DNA from 4 places in the Bacillus sp. ISL-77 genome. Region 3 is predicted to be linked to each of the others. Evidence: riboswitches for the same ligand, from Rfam matches in the RefSeq annotation. Region 3 holds a riboswitch; each other region holds the start of a gene.
What was found. Region 3 has a riboswitch for S-adenosylmethionine ahead of J7E77_RS14510 (sugar ABC transporter substrate-binding protein). Riboswitches for the same ligand answer to the same signal wherever they lie in the genome.
Positions count from the first base shown of each region.

Region 1: it holds a riboswitch for S-adenosylmethionine, as region 3 does, so the genes downstream of both, J7E77_RS22110 (homoserine dehydrogenase) here and J7E77_RS14510 (sugar ABC transporter substrate-binding protein) in region 3, are expected to answer to the same signal.
Region 2: it holds a riboswitch for S-adenosylmethionine, as region 3 does, so the genes downstream of both, J7E77_RS15935 (O-acetylhomoserine aminocarboxypropyltransferase/cysteine synthase family protein) here and J7E77_RS14510 (sugar ABC transporter substrate-binding protein) in region 3, are expected to answer to the same signal.
Region 4: it holds a riboswitch for S-adenosylmethionine, as region 3 does, so the genes downstream of both, mtnW (2,3-diketo-5-methylthiopentyl-1-phosphate enolase) here and J7E77_RS14510 (sugar ABC transporter substrate-binding protein) in region 3, are expected to answer to the same signal.

Region 1 covers NZ_JAGGQY010000053.1:26,916-30,039, reverse strand. The annotation lists gene J7E77_RS22120 (GNAT family N-acetyltransferase) at 1-293, shown strand, start outside; gene J7E77_RS22115 (GNAT family N-acetyltransferase) at 313-984, shown strand; SAM riboswitch class I at 1,076-1,187, shown strand; gene J7E77_RS22110 (homoserine dehydrogenase) at 1,292-2,530, shown strand; gene J7E77_RS22105 (glycosyltransferase) at 2,799-3,124, shown strand, end outside.
Region 2 covers NZ_JAGGQY010000037.1:202,510-205,633, forward strand. The annotation lists gene J7E77_RS15925 (nuclease-related domain-containing protein) at 90-995, opposite strand; gene J7E77_RS15930 (SCP2 sterol-binding domain-containing protein) at 1,234-1,593, shown strand; SAM riboswitch class I at 1,673-1,783, shown strand; gene J7E77_RS15935 (O-acetylhomoserine aminocarboxypropyltransferase/cysteine synthase family protein) at 1,849-3,124, shown strand, end outside.
Region 3 covers NZ_JAGGQY010000036.1:152,361-155,484, forward strand. The annotation lists gene yfkAB (radical SAM/CxCxxxxC motif protein YfkAB) at 1-192, shown strand, start outside; gene J7E77_RS14505 (MFS transporter) at 246-1,421, opposite strand; SAM riboswitch class I at 1,698-1,805, shown strand; gene J7E77_RS14510 (sugar ABC transporter substrate-binding protein) at 1,935-3,050, shown strand; gene J7E77_RS14515 (sugar ABC transporter ATP-binding protein) at 3,120-3,124, shown strand, end outside.
Region 4 covers NZ_JAGGQY010000032.1:49,870-52,993, reverse strand. The annotation lists gene J7E77_RS12415 (carbon-nitrogen family hydrolase) at 1-187, opposite strand, end outside; gene J7E77_RS12410 (pyridoxal phosphate-dependent aminotransferase) at 306-1,481, shown strand; SAM riboswitch class I at 1,565-1,673, shown strand; gene mtnW (2,3-diketo-5-methylthiopentyl-1-phosphate enolase) at 1,745-2,956, shown strand; gene J7E77_RS12400 (2-hydroxy-3-keto-5-methylthiopentenyl-1-phosphate phosphatase) at 2,953-3,124, shown strand, end outside.

The DNA of each region.
Region 1 (3,124 bases), on a different contig from region 3:
GTAAACTAGGGTTAGGAAAATTGTTGATGCAGGCTATGTACCATGTTGTGATTGAAAAAAGTTTGGATCGATTACTAGGCGGCGGTAGAATGCCAGGATATTATAAAGCAGCTGATAGCTTGACACCTGAGCAATATTTAGCTGCGATAATTAAAGGGGATATACAGGATCCTGTCATCACTTTCTTGTTGCGCTGCAGCCGTGTGCCATTAGGAATTGTTGAAAACTATCTCGAGGATGAAGAATCCTACAATTATGCAACATTAATGGAATGGAAAAATCCTTTTAAATGAATGGGAGGCATGTATCTCAATGGAATATATTAGAATTACCAATATAGATGATCAGAATTTTAGAAGGCTTCATAACTTAATGGGAGAAATTTTTCCCCCAGAAGAAGTACTAGCATATGAGTTATGGAAAGAGCCATTAGAAGATCCGAGTATTCGCGTGTTTGTAGCAGTCGATGGCGATAAAGTCTTAGGTGCAACCGAATATCGTTATTATCCGGATTGGAATATTGCCATGACAGATTTTACGATCATCAGTCAACCTGGGCTAAGCCTTGGACGTTTTTTAGCTCAAAACCGGTTAAAGGATTTACAACAATTAGCTAAAGAAAATGGACAAGTGCTATTCGGCATGTTCGCAGAAATATATGATCCGTACCGGGTGGAAGATCACGAATTTGGTGGAGTAAGGGTTATGGATCCATATATCCGCCGCGAAGTTCTTTCCCATTTGGGCTATAAACGTATAGATTTTTCATATGTTCATCCTTCCTGGGAAAACAATGGGGAAGTTGTAACAGGGCTTGATTTATGTTTCATGCCATTAGCTGATGAACTTGACTCACTGCCAGCAAACCTTGTAAAGGATTTTCTAACCACCTATTATTCCATTCTTTCAAATAAACCGGAGGAGTGGTTAGAAATGATAGACCGTTTGGGGGACAAGGAAGAGGTATCCCTATTACCATTGTAAAAAAAGAAATTTCAAATAATATTGACAATTACAAAGGAATCAACTAGAATTCTTTTATATCTTGGATATTTAATGAAATAATTAAATAAAACTCTTATCCAGAGCGGCGGAGGGACTAGGCCCGATGAAGCCCGGCAACCATCAAGGTAATTCTTGAAAAGGTGCTAATTCCTGCAGGTTATTTTTAACCTGACAGATAAGAGGAGGAAATCTACCCTCTTCTTATGAAGAGGGTTTTTCTTATTTATATGATATTAAAATAAACAACCAATTGGTCATGTCTAATATTATTTAAGGGGTGGAATACATGTCTGTCATTAAAGTGGCAATTCTAGGTTTTGGTACAGTTGGGGAAGGTGTTTATAGAACAATACAATCCCACGCTGAGGAACTTACTAGTGTTTTAGGGAGAAAAGTAGAAGTGGCTGCAGTACTAATAAAAAATAAACAAAAAACCAGAGACATAAGGGAAGATGTTTTAATAACTACAGATTTTGCCGAAATTCTTAATCTACCTCAACTTGATGTTGTTGTCGAAGCAATCGTCGACAAAGAACAACCTTTTACTTTTTTAAAACAAGCTATACAAAGTGGTTGCCACATAATCACAGCGAATAAAGAAATGTTTGCACACCACGGGAATGAACTGCTCGAGTTAGCTGAGAATTATAATGTTTCGGTGGGTTATGAAGCAACAGTTGCGGGTGGTATTCCGGTTATTCAAACCTTAAGGCAGTTATTAAATGTTAACCGAGTTCGTCACATCCAAGGAATTCTTAATGGGACATCGAATTTTATACTAACGGAAATGCGCGAGAAGAAGCAGTCATTTGCTGATGCCCTCATTTTAGCGCAAGAGAAGGGGTATGCTGAAGTGGATCCAACCAACGATGTGGAGGGATTTGATGCTTTTTATAAAACAATGATTCTCAGCAGAATTGCTTTTGGAGAACAACCCAATTGGAAGAATGTCGAGCGTGCGGGCATTACCTCGATTACAAGAGAGTTAATTGAAACAGCAGAAAAGATGGGATTAAGGTTTAAGCATATTGCAAGTATTAGTAAGACAGGTAGTCAAATTAACGCAGAGGTTAAACCAGTCCTTGTTGGGAAATCTCATCCTTTTTATTCTATTGAAGGCGTAGAAAATGCTGTAAATATTCACTCTGATATTGTTGGTAGTATTACTTTGCAAGGACCAGGAGCTGGGATGTATCCTACTGCAAGTGCTGTTATTGAAGATTTGGTCTATGTCTGTCAAAATCGGTCGTCAAATAAGAATATCACAAAAACAACAGCAGCATGTGATGGAGAGAAAAAAGGGAACGAAAAAGAATTATGGTTAATTCAAGGTCTCTCAAAGAATTATAATAACCCTTTGATTACATGGGTAGCTCAAGCTTCTGATGAGATAGCAATTATCCAGGCGACTAGGGAAGAATTAGAACAGTTAATTAATCAGCAGAAGGCGTCTTGTTACTTTCAAATAATAGGGGAGTATGAAACAGAAAGTAAGAATAAAGAAGTAACTTTAGCTTACCTCTAGGTTAAAAGATGTAACTAGCATTTGTTCCCGTAAAAAAGAGCTTTCAAGGGGCTGTTGACAAATTGTCAACAGCCCCTTGGAGCTCTTTTTTTGTTTTAACAATTTCTACTCTCTTATGTGTAGGGGATATATTAATATCTTAAAAAAAAGCAAACCAAACACCCTAAAACTGGGGATAAGTCTAGTCAAAATCAAATAGTATTCATATTGTGTAAAAGCTCGATCAAATGGACTAGTTATTCATAAAAGTAAATTGAAGAGGTGCGTCATGTTAGGGAATAGCTTAAATGGACGTTTATTAACGAATCTGAAAAATACATTCACCTATGAGTTTTGGGTATTGCCTGAAAGCGTTCATCTTATCGATAAACAATCACGCGATAAGCCGGCAAATGTAAATGGAAAAAATTATATCATTGGACCTGGATATGGGGTGTCCGATAATGATGCAGGGGTTAGTGTTTCAGTTGGACTAAATGGAATTACGATCTATGAACATGCCAAGAAAAATATATATGCGGTGTTAGTCTATGAAGCAATAATTAATGATCTTATTCATATTGCTGTTGTCTATGATGATAGAGAGCCGCAGCT
Region 2 (3,124 bases), on a different contig from region 3:
TGTGGAAAAGCCAAGGGAAGTGCCCGCAATAGGGTCTCTCTTCCGGAAACCCGACGAGAAACCATGGAAATTTCTATATACTTACAAAATCACTGATAATAAGTCCATTGCCCAACCCCTACAGAAGTAAGGTTACTCCTCAGTATCCTTGTTATTCTTTTTTTACAGTCAATCACGCTACACCATTCATGAACTAGATTTGTTGTAATTTTTATATCAGGAAAAAGCAGCTTAATTTCCTCCACAACACGTAAAACGGCATGATCAATCACTTCGTGACAACCGCAATCCTCACACACAAGTTTATTATTTACAACAGTAGTCTTCAATGAGAGGCAGACCCGACAAATGTTACCTTTTTTTAATTTGCCGTAGTCATATGGAGGTAACCTATCATAAGGTAATTCAATTTGATGCATCGAAACCAGTTGGTCAGCTAGCCTTTTGTGCATACCATTTAATGTTGACGGTCTCCTATTTAAATTGTGCATAAAGCGAGGGAGCTGATTTGGATAGATAATGGGTTCATTAAGTGGGGCTTTATAACAGGTAAAATGGGGGTTGATAAAAACTACATAAGCCTCAATAGGGATTCGATACCCAAGGCTTTCTAACAGCTGGCGGAGTAGGGATTCACTTCGTTGTAGTTGGTGCAGGGGATTTTTGTATTCCTTTTTGGGTAGAGCATAGAATCGGTCACCTTCAAAGTAAAAATCACCTTCATAATTTTTTACTTCAAAAAGATAGAGTGGGTCTTGAATAATCATCACTGTATCAAGTTGGAATTTACCATTATTAGTTTCCAGTAACAGGTCGTTTAGAATATAACTTGGACACTGAAGCTTCTCTGTCAATGAGTCAAACATAACTTCACCTTCAAATCCTTTCACAAGGTTACGAAAGCGAATTTTATCCTTTTCAGCTAATTTCATTCGCGAGTTTAGAAATCTTAAAATTTTAATTTCATCTGATTCAATACGGTCTTTAAAACTCATAATCCACATCCTTTCGATTTCGAATCTAACTTCATTTTACAAAATGCTGCCCTTTAATCAGCAGTAATGTTTGAATAATTTTCAACACTTTTCAAAAAATTCTCTCCATCCGACATATTTCTCAGGAAATCTCCGTAAATCCCCTCCAAAAGGTTGATAATTGTCGACCACTTTAAAGAGGAATTCACGCCCCGTTCCTGTATATTTAATATAAGAGAGCAGACCGGAGTGGTGGATTATGATAGAGATGCTGAAAACCTTTCAATTAGCAATCAAACAGCAAAGGCATGTTCTGCCGTTACTAGAACATATCGATTTACGAGTGAATTTGGTTTGTGAACAAAAAACCATTCAGATTATCATAAAGAATGGAGAAATTTTCATACTTCATGATAGCGAAGAATCTCAAACGATATCCGAAATCCGTGGTGACCTGAACGCAATAAAGGAGCTGCTAGAAGGAAAGGAACGGTTAAGAGTCCTTGAACGAAACGGCCAATTACGTATTTCCGCTCCAATTCGTACCACATTATTACTAGAATCTGTCTTCTATTTGACAAAGGCACAGGAAAATTTTCCAAAAATAACAAATTTCTAATCAGAGCTATTGACTCGGAATTAAACTTACTGTAAAATTTTAGGTAAATAATCAAATAATAAAGACAATTCAATAAACATTCTTATCGAGAGTGGCGGAGGGACTGGCCCTTTGAAGCCCAGCAACCGGTTTATAACACAATCACACGGTGCTAAATCCAGCAGAGCAGCGATGCTCTGAGAGATGAGGAGAGAGACCCCCTCTTCTTTGAAGCGGGGGTTTTGTTTGTTGAATTGCAAAAAAGGAGGAAGTAGTATGGGTGAAAATCAAAAAAAGTATCGTTTTGAAACATTGAGTGTTCATGGTGGATTGTCTCCGGATCCGGTAACGGGGGCTCGTGCCGTTCCGATTTATCAAAACAACGCCTATCAATTTAAGAATACAGAGCATGCGGCAAACCTATTTAGCTTAGCGGAACCTGGGTACATATACACACGCATTCACAACCCTACTACTACCGTTTTTGAAGAAAGATTAGCATTATTGGAAGGCGGCGTTGGTGCCCTAGCAGTTGCTAGCGGTATGGCAGCGATTACCCTCGCCATTTTAAATATTGCTGAAGCTGGCGATGAAATCGTATCGGCATCAAATCTCTATGGCGGAACATATAATCTTTTTGCAGTGACGCTTCCAAAATACGGGATTAAAGTGAAATTTGTTGACCCTGAAAATCCGGAAAACTTCCGTGCGGCTATTACCGACAAAACAAAGGCTGTTTTTGCTGAAACGATTGGTAACCCAAGCCTTCGTGTACTTGATATTGAAAAAGTCGCCGATATTGCCCATGCAGCAGGTGTTCCATTAATTATTGATAACACCTTTGCCACTCCATATCTGTGCCGGCCAATTGAATATGGTGCCGATATTGTGATTCATTCAGCCACCAAATGGCTCTTAGGAAATGGAACAACTACAGGTGGAGTTATTGTCGATGGTGGGAAGTTCGATTGGAATTCGCCGCGATTCCCTGGTTTTACAACCCCAGATGCCAGCTACCATGACCTGGTTTATGCCGAAGCCCTAGGTGCTGTCGCTTATATTATCAAAGCACGTGTCCAATTGCTGCGTGACTTAGGACCGGCGTTAAGTCCGCAAAATTCCTTCCAGTTTATCCTTGGTCTTGAAACACTGCATGTTCGAATGAAGGAGCATGTGGCTAATACAAAAGAAGTGGTGGAATATCTAACCAATCACCCTGCTGTGGAATGGGTATCTTATCCAGGACACCCATCCCACCCAGATTATGAATTAGCCAAAAAGTACTTGCCAAAAGGTGCAGGTTCCATGGTTGTTTTCGGGATTAAAGGCGGTAAAGAAGCAGGAGCCAAATTAATCGATTCGAGTACTCTATGGGCGCATGTTGCAAACGTTGGCGATGCAAAAAGTTTAATTATTCACCCAGCAAGCACCACCCATCAGCAATTAGATGCTGATGGCCTGAATGCTGCAGGTGTAACAGAGGATTTGATTCGCCTTTCAATCGGTATCGAGAATGTTGAGGATTTAATCGAAGATCTCGAATCAGCTATTT
Region 3 (3,124 bases):
ACACCGCCACTAGGAAACATTCAAACTACAAATCTTTTAAATGCTTATGAAACCTGGCAGAATTCATCCATTGCAAAGGAATTAAGTTGTCATTGCCCTGAGGTCAAATGTCTTGGTCCAAATATTTTAGTGAAAAATAGCTATTATCAAGATTTAGACTTCATCAAACAACATAATCAAATAAAAATATAAACAAAACAAAAGGTCCAACAGAAGGGCCTTTTGCTTTGCAGATCGTTAGGATTTTAAACCGTATGTTTCACCAGTTTTGGATGGCGTTGCATGGAAACATACAATATGATCCCACTTAGTATCAATAACGCACTGGTGCAGATAAACACAGCAGAGAATCCAAAGTAACCAGATATAAATCCGCCCAACATTGGACCGATAATATTTCCAAGAAACCTTAAACTCGTATTGTAGCCAAGAACTTCGCCTTGCATTGTAATCGGTGCTTCCTGACGAATGTATGCCACCCGAACAGGAATTATCCCGCCAATCGTGACACCCAGAGCAATACGGATGATAACCAGCTGCCAAAAGTTCGAAACAGCTGCACCTGGCAGGTAGACAATTCCTGCTAAGAAAAGAAGAATAATAAGAATTTTAAAATAGCCGTACTTATCAGCAATTTTCCCCCAATTTCGTGACATCAGTAAATTTCCAAGTCCAGCTGCAGAAAAGGCAATCCCGGAATAAAAGGCAACATTGGTTGGTCCATGCAAGTCGCTAACGAATAGAGACAAAATTGGCTGGATGCTGAAATGGGCGATCTGGACAAGGGCAGAGATGAGTAAAACAGTTAATAGTACCGGATTGCGGATAATATGTTTAGCCACTTCTCGGCTTGAATAGTGGGCTTTAGTTCCTTTTATCGCTTCAATCATAAATTCCTTTGTGGTGATGACGAGAAGAGCAGAGATGAAAATGGAAATCGATGTCCACTTAAAGGTAGTGGAGTAGCCAAGCGAATCTGCAAGTATTCCACCTAACATAGGTCCTAATAAAGAACCTGTAATACTGCCTGTTTGCAATGTTCCAAGTACGCGTCCCGCAATCTCCTTTGGCGTTTGCGTAGAGATAAAGGCTTGTGACATCGGGATAAAACCTGAAAAGAATCCCATAAAAAACCTGAGGAGTAATAACTGCCAAACGGAATGGACAAAGCTCATGAGAAAAATGGATATGCCCATCCCTAATCCGGAAATGATGAGGATTTTTTTTCTTCCATAGCGGTCGCCAATTTTACCCCAAATCGGGGAAAAGAGGAAGGCAGAAACAAACGTAATCCCAAACGTGAACCCTGACCAATGTTGGACATATTTTTCCGAGAAATCTCCAAATGTCTCAATGTACAACGAGATGAACGGCATAACCATCGTCATACTTCCGGCGACAAAGAAATTCGCAAACCACATGATGATTAAATTACGTTTTGCTCGTTCCTGTTGAATCACTATAAATAACACTTCTTTCTAGAGTGTATTTCGGTTCTCTAAATATTATCATACCGAAATTTCTGACAATTTTAAAGAGATATCCCCTTTATATAAAATTGGGAAATACAATTACTTATATTCAAAGGGCTTGACAGATTGGGAATAATAACTATATTAGAAATATTCAAAACACTATTGACAACTTGTTAATAGGAGACTAAAATCTAATTTATTACTTTAAATGAATAATACGTTCTCTTATCAAGAGTGGCAGAGGGACTGGCCCGATGACGCCCAGCAACCGTTCCGTTTGGAATTGGTGCTAAATCCTGCAAAACAATTTATTGTTTTGAAAGATAAGAGAGGAGTAGTCCCTTAATTTGTGATGAAACCTCTCTTTTCTGGAGGGGTTTTTTATTTTTATATAAAAACAAACCTTTCCAATCGGAGTAATGGAGTATTGATAAGAATCTAAAAGGGGGAGCTTTAATCATGAAAAGAAATATCTTTAAATGTACACTCGTATCAGCATTAGCAGCAACACTCTTACTCACAGGCTGTGCTTCTGAGGGAGAAAAAAAACAAGAAAGCGCTCATAAAAAGGTTTCACTTGAAGGTGTATCTGAAAAGTTTACAAGTGGTGATCCGTTAAAAATCAAGGTTATCCGTAAAATTGGCGGTGATGATCATACTGCCCAATTCTTAGCAGGTGCAAAAGAAGAGGGAGAAGCCCTAGGTTTTCAAGTGGACGTGTTTACCGCAAATGGTGACACAGCTAAGTTCCATGATGCTATTAATCAGGCATTAGACCAGGATTATGATGGATTTATCATTTCTCATGGTGACGATGATGCGACTGTTAATGATGTAAAAAAGATAGTTGAAAAAGGAAAAAGTGTAGTTACATTTGACTCCAATCCAAATATTGCGAAGCTTGATGGAGTAACGCTTACTTCACAGGATGATGAAGCCTTAGCAACTTTAGCCCTTGATCAACTCGTAAAGAATACAAAGGGTAAAGCAAATATTGCCTACCTATGGGTCGACGGTTTCCCTGCAATGGTTAGACGTAATAAGGTTTATCAAGAAGTCCTTTCAAAAAATCCTGAAATTAAAGAAGTGGAACGCTTTGGTGTGGCTGCGGCAGATACAAGTGTACAAACACAAAACGCAGTTGCAGCCATGTTAAATAAATATCCAAAAGGCAAACTGGATGCCATATTTGCTACTTGGGATGCATTTGCAATCGGTGCAGCACGAGCTTTGAAAGAAGCGGGACGTGAAGAAGTGAAGATTTATGGAATCGATGTTTCCAATGCGGATCTGCAAGAAATTCAAAGAAAAGGCAGCGCTTGGAAATACACAGCAGCTGTCGATCCGAAACTTATCGGCGCTGTTGATATGAGAATACTCGCGAAAAAGCTTGCAGGTGAAGAAACACCACAGACCTTTGATTTAGATGCTTCACTTGTTTCACAAGAAAATCTTCTCAAAGCAAAAGAGCCTGTAAACATGGTTAATCTGGCAAAAATTATCCCAGGCTGGGGTCAATCGACTGCATTTGAGGAAGAGTGGATAAAGACGTTAAAGAAGCATTATAAAGAATAGTCAGCATATAACTAGACACTCTCTTTTTCAATAGATGAAGAGAGTGTTTGCTTACGGGGGATGATTTTGATGAG
Region 4 (3,124 bases), on a different contig from region 3:
CTGCTTTTGGGTCTGCAATTTCATTCAGGCGCGTCAAGTCATATCCCGTTGTCCATAGTTCCGGAAGGACAATGATATCGGGTTGTTCAGTCAGTGCATTTTCAATGAGTCTTTCGGCAGTTTGGTAGTTTTTATTGGGATCACCGAAGACGATATCCATTTGCAGACATGAAATTTTTAATTTCACGAATCTTCACCTCGTTTGAAATTTCGGAATTTTTTCTTTACAAGCCGTTATAAAAGTTATATCATTTGTGACTAGAATTTCACAATGATTCTTATAAAAAATTAAGCAGGTGAGAACAATGAAGCAATTTCCTCCATCAGAATTATTAACTAGTCTTCCGAAGCAATTTTTTGCTTCACTTGTTAAAAAAGTAGGGGAATATATTTCACAAGGGTTTGATGTGATTAATTTAGGGCAAGGCAACCCTGATCAGCCAACGCCTTCTCATATTGTTAAAAAACTTCAAGATGCAGCAGCGAATCCATTAAATCATAAATATTCTCCTTTTCAGGGACATCGTTATTTAAAACAGGCTGCCGCTGATTTTTATTTAAGAGAATATGGAGTGACCATTGATCCGGATAAAGAAGTGGCGATTTTGTTTGGGGGTAAAGCAGGACTTGTCGAAATTCCTCAATGCATATTAAATCCGGGGGATACCATCCTTGTACCTGACCCCGGTTACCCGGATTATTGGTCTGGGGTTGCTCTTGCAAAAGCTGAAATGGTTACGATGCCGTTACGAGAGGAAAATAACTTTCTACCGGATTATTGCGAACTGGATAAGTCTGTTTTATCAAAAGCAAAGTTAATGTTCCTCAATTATCCTAATAATCCAACAGGAGCTACAGCTACTCATGAATTATTTAATGAGACTATTAAGCTAGCTAGAGATCATGATATTTGTGTTGTTCATGATTTTGCCTATGGTGCTATTGGTTTCGATGGTGAAAAACCAATAAGTTTTATGCAGGTTGAAGGGGCTAAAGAGGTTGGGATAGAGATATATACTTTATCAAAAACCTTTAATATGGCAGGCTGGCGTGTTGGTTTTGCTGTTGGGAATGAGAGTGTGATTTCTAGCATTGAACTTTTACAGGACCATCTTTATGTTAGTTTATTTGGAGCTGTACAAGAGGCAGCGGCTGAGGCTTTAATGGGCCCTCAGGATTGTGTACGGGAACTAAACGATCTTTATGAGCGAAGACGTAATGTATTGATTGATGGGCTTCGTTCATTGGGATGGAAGGTCACCGCGCCAAAGGGTTCCTTTTTCGCGTGGCTCAAAGTTCCTGAGGGCAAAACATCTGAGGAATTTGCTAACATTTTACTCGAACAAGCACATATCATGGTTGCACCGGGAATTGGCTTTGGAGAATTTGGAGAAGGATATGTCCGTGTTGGGTTATTAACATCAGAACAACGATTAGCCGAAGCTGTTGAAAGAATTAGTCGTTTGGAAATATTCTGTTAAATCGATTGACATTTTATATTTTTCTTGAGATAATGCAAATTAAAGTTAAACAACATTAAAAACTTTATAAAATACGAATCGTTTTCTTATCAAGAGCAGGCGGAGGGAAAAGCCCGATGAAGCCCGGCAACCGACTTAAACCAGTTTTAGGCACGGTGCTAATTCTTGCAGCAACAAGCTGATAGATGAGAAGATGTTAGTTTGCGGCTAACCTCTTCTTTGTTGAAGAGGTTTTTATGTTTTTTGAAAGGACGTGTTTTTGAATGTCTAAAATAATTGCTACATATTTACTGCATGATGAAAAAAAACCAACCAAAAAGGCTGAAGAGATTGCACTTGGATTAACTGTAGGTTCATGGACGAACTTGCCTGAACTAGAGCAAAGCCAATTACGCAAGCATAAAGGCAGTGTGGTATCAGTTGAAACGATACCTGCAGAAAAAGGTGACCAATCTTTAATCCGCATAGCCTATCCAGCGATTAATTTTTCTAATGACCTGCCTGCTATTTTAACAACCGTTTTCGGTAAGCTTTCATTAGATGGAAAAATAAAATTACTAGATTTGCAGTTTGATGATGGATTAAAGAGTCAGTTCCCTGGCCCAAGGTTTGGAATTGAAGGTCTTCGGAAGAAATTAAACGTTTATAATAGACCGCTTTTAATGAGTATCTTTAAAGGAGTGCTCGGTAAAGATCTCGCATTTTTAGTTGAGCAATTAAAGCAACAAGCCCTTGGTGGTGTAGATTTTGTGAAGGATGATGAAATCCTTTTTGAAAATGAGCTGACACCATTTGAAAAAAGAATTGTCGAAGGAAAAAAGGCATTGCAAGAAGTATTTGACCAAACAGGACATCGAACTTTGTATGCAGTTAACCTAACGGGTAGAACATCGCAGCTGAAGGAAAAAGCAAGGAAGGCTGCAGAGCTTGGAGCGGACCTCTTACTGTTTAATGTGTTTTCCTATGGCATAGACGTCCTGCAGGAATTAAGAGAAGACGATGAAATTGCCTTACCGCTTATGGCACATCCTGCAGTTAGTGGTGCTTTTACATCATCTCCAGTTTATGGATTATCCCATTCATTATTGCTTGGAAAGTTGCTTCGTTATGCTGGTGCTGATTTATCGTTGTTCCCATCCCCATATGGAACCCTGGCGTTAGAGAAGACGAAAGCACTGTCGATTGCAAGTGAGTTAACCGTAGAAGATGCCTTTAAAAAGTCATTCCCAGTTCCATCAGCGGGAATTCATCCAGGCTTGGTTCCTTTATTAATTCGTGACTTCGGTAATGATTCTGTCATTAATGCAGGCGGAGGGGTCCATGGCCATCCAGAGGGTGCACGCGGAGGGGGCCTTGCGTTCCGTCAAGCGATTGATACCAATCTTAAAGGAAAGTTATTAGCCGAAGGTGCAAAACAGCATCCTGAGCTCCATACGGCACTAAAACTATGGGGTAATGCAGAGGTGACCGTATGACAAAACCAGTGATTTTTTGTGATTTTGACGGAACGGTAACTGAAAGTGATAACATCATTAGCATGATGGAAAAGTTTGCTCCTCAAGGGTGGGAACGGATCAAAGATCAAATCCTCTCACGTGAGATTTCGATCAATGAGGGAGTTGGGAAACTATTCTCCTTATTAC